2 regions of the Streptosporangium sp. NBC_01810 genome follow, and region 1 is predicted to be linked to the other one. Evidence: riboswitches for the same ligand, from Rfam matches in the RefSeq annotation. Region 1 holds a riboswitch; the other holds the start of a gene.

Region 1 (7,723 bases):
TCCGGGTGACGACGCGCCGACGTGGCATCGACAACGATCGTACAAGCCGGTGACAGAATGCGGTCATGTACTCACTCGAAGCGTCAGCGCGAGTTGATCTCGTTCCTTCGCCTCGACGGGTAGCGTCTGAGAGCGTGTGGCTCACCTGGCGCGCCGCGATGGAGCACGCGCTCTACGGCGAGAGCGGTTTCTACCTCCGTGAACGACCCTCCAGTCACTTCCGGACCTCGGTCGGCGCCTCTCCCGTCTTCGCCGAGGCCGTGCTGCGCGAGCTGACCGCCGTTGACGAGGTGCTCGGCGGCCCCGAGGTGCTCGACCTGGTCGACATCGGCGCCGGCGAGGGCGTGCTGGCGGCCGGGGTGCTCGCCGCCGCACCACCCGCGCTGCGGTCGAGGCTGCGAGTGACCGCGGTGGACCTGGCGACCCGGCCGCCGACACTGCCCGAGGAGATCGTCTGGGCAAGGGCCGCGCCGGACGGGATCTGTGGCCTGGTGATCGCCAACGAGTGGCTGGACAACGTTCCCGTCGACATCGTGGAGCAGACGGCCGACGGACCCCGGCTGGTCCTGGTCAACGTCACCGACGGCGAGGAGCGGCTCGGTGGCAGGCCGGCCGAGGCCGATCTCGCGTGGCTGGCCCGCTGGTGGCCGATGCGGGCCGCCGGCGAGCGGGCCGAGATCGGCAGGCCCCGCGACCGGGCCTGGGCGTCGGTGATCGTACGGCTGGCACGCGGCCGGGCGATCGCGATCGACTACGCCCACTCCTTGACCGACCGGCCGCCGTACGGCACGCTGGCCGGATACCGCGACGGGGCGATGGTCGCGCCGGTGCCCGACGGCTCGTGCGACATCACGGCCCACGTGGCGCTTGACGCCTGCGCGGCCGCCGGCGAAAGCGCCGGGGCCGTCACGGCGGCGCTGACCACCCAGCGGGAGGCGTTGCGCGCCCTTGGCATCACCGGAAACCGCCCTCCGGTCGAACAGGCCGGAAGCGACCCGCGCGGCTACCTGCAAGCCCTCGCCCGAGCCTCCGAGGAGGCGGAGCTGATCGCCCCCGGCGGCCTCGGCGGCTTCGGCTGGCTCTCCCAGACCCGCCTCTGAGAAGACCGCCCGGCGACCATCGGTCTCCGAAGCGGTCCGCCCGCCGGCGGGGAAACGGAGCTGAACAAAGATCCTTTCGCCTCATAGGGTCTATCGCCATGAGCACTCTCCCGGCGCACGCCATTCCCGCCGAACGCATGGCCTCTCTCCATCTGGCCGTCCAGAACTCCGCCGCCTTCTGGACGGCTCTCGCACGGACCCGAGGGAACGAGCTGGTCCGCCGGAGACGTAGCCCGGGCCCCAGGTGGGCTCCGTACGGGCCGGTTCAGACCCGCACGTCGAGGGCGGTGAGGCCCCGGATGACGTAGCCCGGGCCCCAGGTGGGCTCGGTGACGAGTTCCAGCTTCGGCGCCTTGCGCAGGAGTGCGCCGAAGGACTCGATCAGCTCGATCCTGGCCAGCGGGGCACCCAGGCAGAAGTGGATGCCCGCGCCGAAGGATATGTGCGGGTTGTCCACCCGGCCGACGTCGAGGCGGCCGGGGTCGGCGAAGACCTCTGGGTCGCGGTTGGCCGAGCCGAACAGCAGGGCCACCTCGGTGCCGCGCGGGATGTCCACCCCGCCGACGGTGATGTCCTCCAGGACCCAGCGCTCGAACATCTGCAGCGGGGTGTCCCAGCGCATCATCTCCTCGATCGCGGTGGGCAGCAGGCCGTGGTCGGCGCGGAGCCGCTCCAGCTCGGCCGGGTTGCGGAAGAGCGACCACCAGCCGTTTCCCGTGACGTTGACCGTGGCCTCGTGCCCGGCGTTGAGCAGCAGCACGCAGGTGCCGACCAGCTCCTCCTCGGTGAGCCTGTCGCCCTCCTCTGCCACCAGGGCGAGCGCGCTGATCAGGTCGTCACCGGGGTTCGCCCGGCGGGCCCGGGCCAGCTCGACGAGGTAGGCGGAGAACTCCTCGGCCGCGCGTACGGCGGTGTGCTGGGCCTCGACGGAGGGGTGCAGCTCGTACATCCCGCAGATGTCGGCGGACCAGGGACGGAGCAGGTGCCGGTCGGCCTCGGGCACGCCGAGCATCTCCGCGATCACGGTCACCGGGAGCGGCTCGGCGACCTCGGAGATCAGGTCTCCGCCGCCGCGCTCGACGAAGCGGTCCACCAGCTCCCCGGCGATCCGGGCGACCTTGGGACGGAGCGCCTCGACCATGCGCGGGGTGAACGCCTTGGAGACCAGGCGCCGGAGCCGGGTGTGCACCGGCGGCTCGACGTCGAGCATCCCGGCCCTGACCACCCGCCAGAACGGGTCCTGGAACTCGGGGTCGTCGGGCCTGCCGAACTCGGCGTGGGTGGCCACGTGCAGGTAGGAGCGGCCGAGTCGGCGGTCGCGCAGCAGCGCGTTGACATCGGCGTGCCGGGCGACCAGCCACTGGCCGGTCGGTTCGAAGAAGCCGACCGGCTGCTGCCGCCTAAGTTCGTCGTAGACGTCGTACGGATGGGCGACGAATTCCGGATTCCAAGGATCAAAGCGCACACAGACATCGTAATGTCGCCATATTCCTTGGTTGACGTGTTCGCTCCCTTGAGCTGGAACATCGTGGTGTGCGGACGGGTGTCCAACGGCTTCACGACAAGCGAGAACACCATCGCGCCACGCGCCGGGGGGGCATCTTGTGGCACGCCCACAGCCCCACGACGAGCCGGAACACCGTCCGGCTACACCTCGGCCGACTTGTCAGCCTCCTCGGTCCGGGCCGGCTTGTCAGCCTCCTCGGTCCGGGCCGGCTTGTCAGCCTCCTCGGTCCGGGCCGTCTTGGCGCGCAGGCGGATGTTCAGCAGCTCCACGATGAGCGAGAAGGCCATCGCGAAGTAGATGTACCCCTTGGAGATGTGCTGCCCGAGGCCCTCGGCGATCAGCACGACGCCGATCAGCACCAGGAACGACAGGGCGAGCATCTTGATGCTCGGGTGCTTGTCCACGAAGCGGCTGATCGGGCCTGAGGCGAAGAGCATCACCAGGACCGAGACGATCACGGCCGCGACCATGACGCCGATCTGGTCGACCATGCCGACCGCGGTGATGACCGAGTCGAGGGAGAAGATGATGTCCAGCAGCATGATCTGGACGATCACCGAGCCGAAGGAGGCCGCGACCTTGGCACTGCCGTGCCCGGTCTTGCCCTCGATGCTGTCGTGCATCTCGATGACGCTCTTGCCCAGCAGGAAGAGACCGCCGGCGAGCAGGATGAGATCCCGTCCCGAGATCGGCTGACCGAGGACCTCGAAGAGCGGCGATGTGAGTTTCACCACCCACGCCAGCGCCAGCAGCAGCGCCAACCGGCTGACGAGGGCCGCGAGGAGGCCCAGTCTGCGCGCCTTGTCGCGCTGTCCGGGCGGGAGCTTTCCGGCCAGGATCGAGATGAAGATGATGTTGTCGATGCCGAGCACGATCTCCAGAGCGACAAGGGTGACGAACCCTATCCAGATCTCCGGGTTGGTCACCCAATCCAACATCTACGCCTCCACTTGGTTCTACTTGATCATCACCGGCACGACGAGACCCGACATTCGGCTTTATTCAGCCCACTACCAGGACAAACATCACCCTTCGCCTGGCTCTATCAGGCCCACTGCCCAGACGAACGAAACCCGTCGCGAGTTCCCGAATATGGGAGACATCACTTGCGGACTCCCACCAGACCTCGGTTATAGTTCCCCCGTAGGTCATGAGTGCCAGTGACAAGCCCCGGCTCGCTGGCCGGCAACCCTCGCGTCCGCGGCGGGGTGCCCCGGGTGAGGACCTGGTCCGGCACGAGGTGTGCCGGGCAAGCGCGGGCTCCAGGCACCCATGTCACGGGTCGGGGTCCGATGACCTCGAAGGAGCCCTGGCATGTCCGCACCAACGATCTGCACCGCCACAGCCGCCGCCCCCGCGACCGTCCCCGCGACCCGTACGTCCGACGACAGGCCGATCCCCGCCGTGCTCGGCTCCGACCTGGAGGTTCCGGTCAGGGGCGGCAGGCTCGTCCGCTACGCCAACCTCGACTACGCCGCGAGCGCCCCCTGTCTGGAGCCGGTGAGCGCCGCCGTCGCCGCCGCGCTCCCGGCCTACTCCAGCGTCCACCGAGGCGCGGGGTACGCGTCCCAGCTGACCACGGCCCGTTACGAGCAGGCCAGGCAGACGGTACGCGCCTTCGTCGGGGCCCGTCCCGACGACTCGGTGATCTTCACCAGGAATACCACGGACGCGACCAACCTGCTGGCCCGCAGCCTGCCCGAGGGCACCACCGCCGTGGTCTTCGACACCGAGCACCACGCCTCCCTGCTCCCCTGGGAGCGTGCCCTGCGGCTGCCGGTCCCCGCCTTCCCCGGCGAGGCGGTCCGCGCCGTCGACGAGGCCCTGGCCTCGATCGAAGGCCCCAAGCTGCTGGTCGTGACCGCCGCGTCCAACGTCACCGGGGAGCTCTGGCCGATCGCCGCGCTGGCCCACATCGCCCACCGCCACGGCGCCCGCGTCCTCGTCGACGCCGCGCAGCTCGTCCCGCACCGCCGCCTCAACCTGACCGCGCTCGACCTGGACTACGTGGTCTTCTCCGGCCACAAGCTCTACGCCCCGTTCGGCACCGGCGCGCTGATCGGCCGTTCCGACTGGCTGGCCGACGCCGAACCGTACCTGCGGGGCGGCGGCGCGGTGAAGGCGGTGAACGATGACGAGACCGAGTGGCACGACGACCCCGAGATCCGCCACGAGGCCGGAACCCCGAACGTGCTGGGTGCCATCGCGCTGGCCGCCGCCTGCGACGCCCTGACCGCCACCGGCTGGTCCCCCCTGGTCCGCGAGGAGGAGCGCCTCCTCGGCCGGTTGCGCGCGGGCCTCGCCTCCGTTCCCGGCGTGCAGGAGCTGTCCCTGTGGGGTCCTGACCACCCGCGCGTCGGCATCGTCTCCTTCGTGGTGCACGGCTTCACCGCCCGCGAGGTCGCCGAGGCCCTGTCCGGCGACTACGGCATCGGCGTCCGCGACGGCAAGTTCTGCGCCCACCCCTTCGTGCGGCACCTGCTGGATGCCAAGGACGGCGGCTGCGAGGACCTCACCGCCTCCGCCGTGCGCGCCTCCATCGGCATCGGCACCACCTCCGAGCACGTCGATCGGCTGATCGCCGCCCTGCGGGATCTTGCCTCGCGCGGCTGACGTGACAGCATAGGCGTATGAATGAGCCTCGCCGTGAGCTGAACGTGGGGATGGGAGCAGGAGCCGCCGCCGTGCGGGAAGCGCACGGCAAGGAGCTCGCGACCGAGGACATGATCCTCAACATCGGGCCGCAGCACCCGTCCACGCACGGCGTGCTGCGGCTACGGCTCACCCTGGACGGGGAGCGGATCAGCTCGGCCGAGCCGATCGTGGGCTACATGCACCGGGGCGCGGAGAAGCTGTTCGAGGTACGCGACTACCGGCAGATCATCGTGCTGGCCAACCGGCACGACTGGCTGTCGGCGTTCGCCAGCGAGCTGGGCGTCGTCCTCGCGGTGGAGCGGATGCTCGGCATGGAGGTGCCGGTCAGGGCGGTCTGGACGCGGACCCTGATGGCCGAGCTCAACCGGGTGCTCAGCCACCTGATGTTCCTTGGCTCCTACCCGCTGGAACTCGGCGCGATCACCCCGGTGTTCTACGCGTTCCGGGAGCGCGAGACCCTCCAGGCCGTGATGGAGGAGATCGCCGGCGGGCGGATGCACTACATGTTCAACCGGGTCGGCGGCCTCAAGGAGGAACTGCCCGAGGGGTGGCTGGGCCGGGTCACGACGGCCGTGGCCGACGTGCGGCGACGGCTGCCCGACATCGAGAATCTGATCGCCGGAAACGAGATCTTCCTCGCCCGTACCCGCGGGGTGGGCGTGCTGGACCGCGAGACGATCATGCAGTACGGCGTGAGCGGCCCGATCGCCCGCGCCTCCGGCGTCGACCTCGACCTGCGCAGGGACGAGCCCTATCTCGCCTACGGCGAGCTGCCGGTGAAGGTCGTCACCCGCTCCGCCGGAGACTGTCACGCCAGGTTCGAGGTGCTGCTGGAGCAGGTGAAGGTCTCCCTGGACCTGGCGGACGCCTGCGTGCGGCGGCTGCACGAGCTGCCCCAGGGGCCGATCAACCAGCGCCTGCCCAAGGTGTTGAAGGTCCCCGAGGGCCACACCTACGCCTGGACGGAGAGCCCGCTCGGCCTCAACGGCTACTACCTGGTCTCGCGCGGGGAGAAGACGCCGTGGCGGTTGAAGCTCCGCTCGGCCTCCTTCAACAACATCCAGGTGCTGCGCGAGATGCTCCCCGGCAACCTGGTCTCCGACATGGTCGCCATCCTGGGCTCGATGTTCTTCGTCGTCGGCGACATCGACAAGTGAGGCACGGTTAGGACCTCATGATCGAACCCAGGCGAGGCAAGAAGAAGGCGGCTCCTCCGACGACACCCGCATCCCCCGTCGATCCCGTCGACCCCGTCGATCCCGAGACCTTCGCGGCCTCGAAACCCCCCACCGGCTCCGTGCCTCCCGGTGCCCCTCCGGCCGACGGCAGGCCGGAACGGAACCGGTACGTCGACTGGTTGCGCGCGTTCAGCCTGCTCGTCGTGGTGGTCTGGCACTGGGCTTTCACGATCCTCCAGTGGGGGCCGGACGGCCCCTCACCGACGAGCCCGCTGGGCTTCACCTCAGGGCTGTGGATCCTGACATGGCTGCTCCAGGTGTTGCCGCTCTTCTTCTATGTGGGCGGGTACGTCCACCTACTGTCCTGGGAGCGTGCCTACGGACGCGGGGTGGGCATCGGCACCTTCGTGTGGCGGCGCATCCGTGGTCTCGCGATCCCGACGCTGGCGCTGGCCGGCACCTGGATCGTGCTGGGCGCGGCCGTGACGTGGGCGTTCGGGATCAGGTGGATGGACCGGGTGGTCCTGCTCGTCATCAGCCCGCTCTGGTTCATCGGCGTCTACCTCATGCTGGTCGCCCTGCTCCCGGTCGCGCTCTGGCTGCACCGGCACTACGACGTGCTGATCCTGATCTGGCTGGCGGGGGCGGCGCTCGTCGTCGACGTGCTGCGACTGCGCTACGGGTACGAGGCCGTGGGCTGGCTCAACATGATCATCGTCTGGGGGCTGGCCCACCAGGCCGGGTTCTTCTACGCCCGGGTGGTGGCGCTTCCCCGCCGCTTCGACGTCGCCATCCTGTGGACCGGGCTTTTCGCACTCTTCGGCCTGGTCTACTCGGGCATCTACCCGGGCTCGATGGTGGGCGTGCCGGGTGACAAGCTGTCCAACATGGCGCCGCCCACCTTTGTCATCGTGGCGTTGCTGATCTTCCAGATCGGCCTGGTGGAGGCGCTGAGGCCGTCCATGGAACGCCTGCTCGATCGCCCCAGGTGGCAGCGTGTGAACGAGACGGTCAACCGGTTCGCGCTTCCGCTCTTCCTGTTCCACACGACCGGCATGGCCATCTGGGTGGCACTGACCTGGTGGCTGGCGGGCAGCGGGCCGGGCAGCCGGGTCCGGCCCGACCTGCTCTGGTGGCTGGAACGACCCCTGACCGTCGCCGGGGCGCTGGTGTGCACCCTCCCGGTCATCATGCTCTTCGGCCGGAAGTGGAGTGCGAGAGGACGCTGACGCACCCCCTGAACGATCATCGCCACGGAGAACCGGGCACACGCGCGGCGCGGT
Region 2 (7,723 bases), 2.3 Mb from region 1:
CCTGGCGAGCCACGGCCTCCAGTTGCTCATCATCAACACCGGAGTGCACCACGAGCTCGCCGACGGGCAGTACGCCCGCCGCCGCCGTGACTGCGAGAACGCCGCGAAGCACCTGGGCGTCGACGCGCTGCGCGACGTCACCGACCTGGGTGGCGCCCTCGCCAGGCTGAGCGGTGACGAGCGCAGGCGCACCCAGCACGTGGTGACCGAGAACCACCGGGTCGAGGCGGTGATCGGGCTGCTGCGGGCCGGGGCGGTACGGGAGATCGGCGCCCTGCTGAACGCCTCCCACCTGTCGCTGCGCGACCAGTTCGAGGTGTCCTGCGCCGAGTTGGACGTGGCCGTGGAGTCGGCGGTCAGGGGTGGTGCCCGGGGAGCTCGGATGACCGGCGGCGGGTTCGGCGGCTCGGCGATCGCACTGGTCACCGACGAGCGGGTGGAGTCCGTGCGGGAATCCGTTACCCGCGCCTACGCCGAGCGCGGCTGGGCCGAGCGCGGCTGGGCCGAGCGCGGCTGGGCCGCACCGGAGATCTACCCGGCGACTCCGGCAGCGGGAGCCCGTCGTCTGATCTGACCCGCACGCGAGCACATGCCCCCGTGCTCTGCCTCGGCATCGTTCCCCAGTGCGGTGACCGCCGCTCCGGCCAGGCCCGTATCCGTGGATCGCGGACCGCTCAGCCGGGTGAACGTTCCCGGCCGTTGCTAGCCCGCGACTCCCGCGACTCCCGCGACTCCCGCGGCTCCCGCAACTCCTGCGGCGGGGGCTCGAGCCGGGGCGGGACCCCGGGGGCGGTGGCGGGGGAAGAGCGGGACCGGGTCGGCAAGCCGCTCTCCCCTGCACTGGCCGGCGATCCGCGCCGAGGCGTCCGGGAGGAAGGGGGACAGCAGGTCCGCCAGCTCCCTGCAGGTGGCGACGAGGGTGCCGAGGACCTCGTCGAGCCGGGGCGAGCCCTCGCGAGCGAGGCGCCACGGCTCGGTGCGGTTGACGTACCGGTTGGCCTCCTCGGCGACCGCGTAGACGGCGGCGGTGGCCGCGCGGAAGTCGAACACCTCCAGAGCCTCGATCACCGCGCCTCGGGCATGACCTCTGACCTCGTCCAGAGCCGTCTCACGCTCTTCGGGCACGATTCCGCCCCGGTATCGGTGGACCATGCTGACCACCCGGTTGACGAGGTTGCCCAGCCCGTCGGCCAGTTCGCCGTCGTGGCGGGCGACGAGCCGCCTCGCGGTGAAGTCGACGTCGCCGCACCTGGGCACCTCGCGCAGCAGCCACCACCTGACCGCGTCCACGCCGTACACCTCGACGAGCCCGATCGGGTCGACGGCCGAGAGGTCGGTTCCCACGGGGCCGCCACCGGAGTGGCCGGAGACATCGAGGCCGCCCGGAACACCGGAACCGCCCAAGACTCCAGGGCCGCCCGGAACACCGAAACCGCCCGGGACGTCGAAGGCTCCGGTGGAGACGCCCACACCGCGAGGAGCAGCGGAGGCACCCTGCCCGCCGGCGACACCGTAGCGGGCCGATTTACTGATCTTCCGGCCGTCCACGGTCAGGTAGTCGTGGACCAGGATGTCCGTCGGCGGCAACTCCCCCGCCGACAGCAGCATCGCCGGCCAGTAGACCGCGTGGAAGCGCAGGACGCCCTTGCCGAGCACGTGGATCCGCCGGTCGGCACCGGACCACCAGCGGCCGTGCTCTCCCTTCGCGTAGTCCAGCGCGGTCAGGTAGTTGCCGAGCGCGTCCCACCACACGTAGATCACCTGTCCGGGGTCGCCCGGCACGGGGATGCCCCAGCCACGCGCCCGCGCCTGGGATCGAGAAACGCTGAAGTCGGACAGCCCAGCCGCGATGAAGGTGAGGATCTCGTTGCGGCGCTCGGCGGGCTCGACACGAATGCGGCCGCTGTCGATGAGGCTGTACAGCTCGTCGCGGTAGCGGGACAGGCGGAAGAACCAGTTCTCCTCGGACACGTGCTGGAGGGGGGCGTCGTGCTCGGGGCACTGTTCGTCGGGCGGGTAGAACTGCTCGCAGCCGACGCAGTAGAGGCCCTCGTAGTGCCTGCGGTACAGGTCGGCGGAGCAGGCCCGCCAGAACCGTTCGACGCCGGGCCGGTGCCGGGGGTCGGCGCTGGTACGGATGAAGTCATCAAAGGAGAGCGAGAGCGGTCCCGCCAGCCGGGCGAACTCGGCGGCGTTGCGGTCGACGAGATCCCGTACGGAGATCCCCTCGGCCTCGGCGGCCCGCACGTTCTTGAGCGAGTTGTCGTCGGTGCCCGTCTGAAGCCTGACCTCGTCACCGAGCAGGCGGTGGTGCCTGGCGAGTACGTCTGCCTGGACGAGCTCCAGGGCGAAGCCCAGGTGGGGGCGCGCGTTGATGTACGGGATGGTCGTGGTGAGCAGGATTCGGGACATCGGAACCTCCGCTGAAGCCCGAAAACAGATCGAGGCCCCGTTTCAGGGCCTCGAGAAGACGTCAGGCGACCCCGGTTTCAGGGGGAGAGCATCACCAGGAAAGTCATGTTCTCATGCTAGCGATCCGTTCCCCGGTTCGACATGCGGTTTTCCGCGCTCCGAGCCCGTCCCGGCCTCCGAATCCGCCTCCGGCACGGACCTCGACCGCGACCTCGACCTCGACCTACGGGCTGATGACCGGCGGTCTGGCGTTCATGTCCCCGCTCTGGGAGACCGCCGTGCAGGAACACATCCCCACCGAGGCGATCTCACGGGTGTCCGCGTACGACTGGCTGCTCTCCATCGGGCTGACGCCCCTCGGCATGGCCCTGGCCGGGCCGCTGGCCGGCGCGGTGGGCAGGTAGCGCAGCCCGTCGCGCGCGGCCAGGTCGGCCAGCGCCCGCTCCTCCCCGTTCGGGATCACGTCGCCGTGCCCCTGAGCCAGGATCACCGCGTCGGCCTCGATCGTCCGGCCGTCCTGCAGCAGCACCGCCTGACCGCCGGGGATGTCCGCGAGATCGACGGCGCGGGTGGGGTGCACGTGCACCCGGACCCCGCGCGGTGCGGTCGCCACCGCGTGCCTGAAGACGTGGGAGAGGTAGCCGTTCTGGGCCGGACGGGAGGCGAAGGTGCCGGGGTCCCCGCCGAGCCACTCGGCCAGCGTGGGGCCTGGACGGATCGGCCCCTCACAGCGCACCGACTCGTCGGTGAAGAGCGTCACGTCGGCGGCGGCGGAGTTCATCCAGAGCAGGTCGGGCTGGTCACGGCGCCAGACGCGGCCGCCGCCCGGCGGGTGGGGGTCGATCACGTGGACGTCCAGCGAGGGCCAGCCGAGCAGGTCGGCGGCGTTGGCGCAGATGCGCTCCACCAGGCAGGTGCCCGTCGGGCCGGCGCCGACGACGGCGATCGAGGCGCTCATACGGCGGCTCTGCGGTGCCACTGCCCCGGCTCGGCGGGAATCCCGGGGAAGGGGCGGCAGGTGTCGAGGCCGGCGGGGCTCGCCTGGTTCGATGTGCTGATCTTCGACATGTGGCTCTCCCGGGCATGTCTCGGTGACCCCGGTGAGGGGGTCCGCGCTTGCGGCACGCCGACCGTGCCGCCAGGTCTCCCCCGGGGGCACCCCGCCGCGGTGCGAGGGTTGCCGGTCAGCCAGCCGGGGCTCCGCACTGACGCTCGTAACCTACTTATAAAGTAGGAAATACATAGATCTCTGTCAAGCCTTATTGTCGGGGAATGCCCTATGAGACGGTGAATGTGGTCTACCGCAAGTACGACGGATCGCTGCACTGGCACCACCGCGGCCTGCTGCTCGGCGAGGACGAGCACGGGGTATGGACCGGTTGCGTGGCCAATTCCAGCGGTCGCAAGGGGGACGGACCCGAGATCGCCTGGCCTCACCCGTTCGTGATGCTCTTCCCCCACGACGCCTGGTGGACCGCGGCCTTCAACACCGCCCCGCACAAGCACGAGATCTACTGCGACATCTCCACGGTGCCGATATGGGGAGACGGCGAGGTCACCATGATCGACCTGGACCTGGATGTGATCCGGACGCGCCGCGATCTGGCGAGGGGCCGCACCAGCCGGGTCTTCCTGGACGACGAGGACGAGTTCGAGGAGCACAGGGTCAGGTACGCCTACCCGCCCGAGGTCGTCCGGAGCGCCCGCGCCTCGGCCGCCTGGCTGATGGAGGCCGTCGCCGCCCGCACGGCCCCCTTCGACACCGCCCCGCACTGGCTCACCCTGGTCAGCTGAGAGCGTCGTAGCGACTACAGCGGCGGGAAGCCGGCGACGCCCTCGGCGAAGTCCGGCCGGGTGAAGGAGTCGACCATCGCCTCTCCCTCCCGGAAGCCCTCGGGGCGCTCCCGCACAGGAGCTCCCCATTCGGAGAGCCACAGGAGCTCCCCGCCCGGAGAGCCACAGAATGTCGTTCTACACCTTTTCCTTCCCAGGTGTCAGCATGTGCGAGCGGACCAGGTCCTCGACGGTGGCGCGCAGGCCCAGGAAGAGGGAGGTCCGCTTGACGGCGAGGGCCCGGTAGGCGGGCAGGTCGATCGGGACCTCGGCGGCGACCCTGCCGGGCCCGCAGGCGAAGACGAGGACCCGCTGGGCGAGCAGGACCGCCTCCTCCACGTCGTGGGTGACCATCAGCACGGTCGTGCCCGTGTCGCGCCACACCTCGCGCAGGAAGAGCTGCATGTCCTCCTTGGTCTGCACGTCCAGCGCCCCGAACGGCTCGTCGAGCAGGAGCACGGCCGGCTCGCACGCCAGCGCCCTGGCGATCGCCACCCGCTGGCGCTGCCCACCGGACAGCTGCCGGGGCAGCGCGTCCGCCAGGGACGACAGCCCGACCTCGCCGAGATACCAGCGAACCCGCCGTTCCCGGTCGGCCCCGGAGATCGGCAGCAGCCGCAGTCCGAAGGCCACGTTCTCGGCGACGGTGAGGAAGGGGAACAGCGCTCCCGACTGGAAGACCAGCCCGCGCTCGGGACCGGGGCCGACAACGGGTGCCCCGCCGAGCGTGATGGAGCCCGCGCTGGCCGGGGAGAGCCCGGCGATCAGCGACAGCAGCGTCGACTTGCCCGAGCCGCTCGCCCCGACCACGCACACGAACTCGCCCGGCTCCATCGACAGGTCGATGCCGTCCAGGACGCGGGTGGTCCCGTAGTCCTTGGCCACGCCGCGCAGCACGAGGGTCATGCCGTCCACCTTCCGAGACGGTCGCGCAGCACGCGCAGCACGACGTCGATCAGCAGGCCGACCACCCCGATCACGATGAGCACCGCGAAGATCTTGTCGGTCTGCAGGAACCGCTGGGCCCGGATGATCCGGTAGCCGAGCCCGGACTCGGCGGCGATCAGCTCGGCCACCACCACGAAGTTCCACGCGGCGGCGGCGTTGATCCGCGCCGCGTCCACCACCGCCGGGAGCGCGTACGGCCAGATCACCTTCCTGAGGATCTCGCCACGCCGGGCGCCCAGGGTGGCTGCCGCCTGGCCGAGCTCGCCCGGCACCCGCCGTACGGCGTCGGCGACCATCAGCGTGTTGAAGAACACCACGCCCAGCAGCAGAATCGCGACCTTGGACGGCTCGCCGAGGCCCAGCCAGATGATCAGCAGGGGAATGAACGCGGCGGCCGGCATGTAGCGGAGCAGGCCGACCGCCGGTTCCAGCAGGGCCAGTGCCACGGCCGAGGTGCCCATCGCGACGCCCACCGGCACCGAGATCGCCACCGCCAGCCCGAACCCGGCCCCGACCCGGCCGAGGCTGGCGAGGGTGTCGTCGAGCAGCAGGCCGGTGCCCAGCATCTCCGCGAACGCCTCCAGGACGGCCAGCGGGGACGGCAGGAAGGTCGGATCGACCAGTTCCGCCATGCTGACGACGGTCCAGAGGGCGAGCGGGACCAGTACCGAGGCCGCCCGCAGACCCCAGCGGGCACGGACGGACACCCCGGAGCTCCGCTTCCAGGCCGGACCCGGCCGGCCCGCGCGCCGGGGCAGCGGCTCCCAGGCTCGCCGCCCCACCTCGGGGGGCGCGACGGACTCCGCGGTCCTCACGCTCATGACTGCCGCGACCTTCCTGGTGGCGAGCAGGGCGAGCTGAACCCGCCCCGGCCACAATCGGTCGTCGCCCGGTGTGCTCTCCATATCGGCGCTCCCGCACTCACGGCTTGAGGCTCCTGACGAACCTTGGCTCGAAAAGACCGTCCAGCGACGGCTCGGTGTCGGCCAGGCCCGACGCGACGAGGAACTTCGCGATCAGGGCGGCCTGGTGGTCGAGGTGGTCGTCGGTGTCGCCGGGCTCGAAGGCGGCCAGGTTGTCGTCCAGGGAGAAGATCGTGGTTCCCGCGTCGTAGCTCGCGTAGTCGGCCTCGTTCACCCCCGCCCGCCTGGCCATGATCGCGGTGGCTTCCGCTCTGTTGGCCGCGATCCACTCCAGGGTCTCGAACCAGGTCTTCACCAGTGCCTGCACCTCCTGCGGCCGCTCGGCGACCAGCGAGCCGGCCACCACCAGGTGGTCGGGGATCGCGCCGGGGAAGTCCTTGGAGGTGGCGATGGCCGTGGAACCCGGCAGCCCCAGGGCGGTGGTGGTGAAGGGCGCGAACACGCCGACCGCGTCCACCTGGCCCGCCTTGAAGGCCGCCGCGGCGGCGTCCGTCGGCAGCGGCTTGAAGGTGACGTCCTTCTCGGTCAGCCCCGCCTTCCGCAGCGCGAGCAGCAGCAGGTAGTGGTCGACGGTGCCCTGCTCGGCCGCGACGGTCCTGCCCTTCAGGTCGGCCACCGTGGAGATGCCGGACCTGGCGATGATCTGGTCGTTGCCGGTGGAGTTGTCGTTGACCAGCACGATCGTCTGCTTCGCCCCGCCGGACACCGAGGCGAGGGTGTCGTTGAGCGTCTGGCTGTTGGCGTCGACGTTGCCGGTGGCCAGCGCGGTCAGGCTGTCGGTGTAGCTGTCGAAGTACTTCAGCTCGACCTTGATGCCGTTCTTGGCGAACAGCCCCTTCTCCTGGGCGACCTGCCAGGGGAACCAGCCGGGCCAGGCGGAGAAGCCCAGGGTGAGAGCCTTCTTCTCGCCGGACGCGGCCGGCCCGGCGGACCCGCCGGGGGTGGACGCGCACGCCGCACAGGCGGCGAGCAGGCAGAGCGAGACGAGCAGGCGGCGGAGCATCACGCGGTTCCCTTCCTCTTGGGCAGGTGCCCGGAACGGACCAGGCAGCCGAGGGTGTCGCAGATGACGCGGGCGGCGATCAGCGAGGTGATCTCCGCGTTGTCGTAGGGTGGCGAGCACTCCACGACCTCGATCCCGGCCAGCGGCGCCGCGTCGGCGATGATCTGGATGAACTTCAGGACCTCGCGCGGCAGGAAGCCGCCGGGTTCCGGCCAGCCGGTGCCGGGGACGAACGCGGCGTCCAGGCAGTCGACGTCGAAGGAGAGCCACACGGCCTCGGCGTCCTTCCAGGCGACCTCCAGCGCGCGCTCGGCCGCCGCCTCGATGCCCATCTCCACGCAGTCGGTGACCGTCATGATCGTGGTGCCGCGCTCACGACCGACCTTTACCCCAGGTCGGGGCGCCTGCCACCCGCCGATGCCGATCTGCACCAGGTTCTCCGGCGGCACGTTGGGAATGTCGGTGGCGTGGAACCACGGCGTGGTGTGCATGCGCTCGTCGAGGTCGGTCTCCTGGGTGTCCACGTGCCGGTCGAAGTGGATGATCCCGAGGTTGCCCGACAGGTGCTCGGCCACGCCGCGCACGGTCGGGTAACCGATGGAGT

Evidence for each region. Region 1 has a riboswitch for S-adenosylmethionine ahead of OIE13_RS31830 (aminotransferase class V-fold PLP-dependent enzyme). Riboswitches for the same ligand answer to the same signal wherever they lie in the genome.
Region 2: linked by a shared signal. The riboswitch ahead of OIE13_RS20315 (FAD/NAD(P)-binding protein) and the one ahead of OIE13_RS31830 (aminotransferase class V-fold PLP-dependent enzyme) in region 1 are both predicted to bind S-adenosylmethionine.

What each region holds. Positions count from the first base shown of each region.
Region 1 covers NZ_CP109070.1:7,039,809-7,047,531, reverse strand. The annotation lists gene OIE13_RS31845 (SAM-dependent methyltransferase) at 135-1,100, shown strand; gene OIE13_RS31840 (cytochrome P450) at 1,366-2,565, opposite strand; gene OIE13_RS31835 (TerC family protein) at 2,748-3,545, opposite strand; SAM riboswitch class IV at 3,754-3,869, shown strand; gene OIE13_RS31830 (aminotransferase class V-fold PLP-dependent enzyme) at 3,922-5,220, shown strand; gene OIE13_RS31825 (NADH-quinone oxidoreductase subunit D) at 5,238-6,419, shown strand; gene OIE13_RS31820 (acyltransferase family protein) at 6,437-7,669, shown strand.
Region 2 covers NZ_CP109070.1:4,691,128-4,698,850, forward strand. The annotation lists gene galK (galactokinase) at 1-574, shown strand, start outside; gene OIE13_RS20310 (methionine--tRNA ligase) at 703-2,412, opposite strand; gene OIE13_RS20315 (FAD/NAD(P)-binding protein) at 2,636-3,370, opposite strand; SAM riboswitch class IV at 3,520-3,632, opposite strand; gene OIE13_RS20320 (DUF402 domain-containing protein) at 3,685-4,206, shown strand; gene OIE13_RS20325 (ABC transporter ATP-binding protein) at 4,384-5,151, opposite strand; gene OIE13_RS20330 (ABC transporter permease) at 5,148-6,098, opposite strand; gene OIE13_RS20335 (ABC transporter substrate-binding protein) at 6,115-7,119, opposite strand; gene OIE13_RS20340 (agmatinase family protein) at 7,119-7,723, opposite strand, start outside.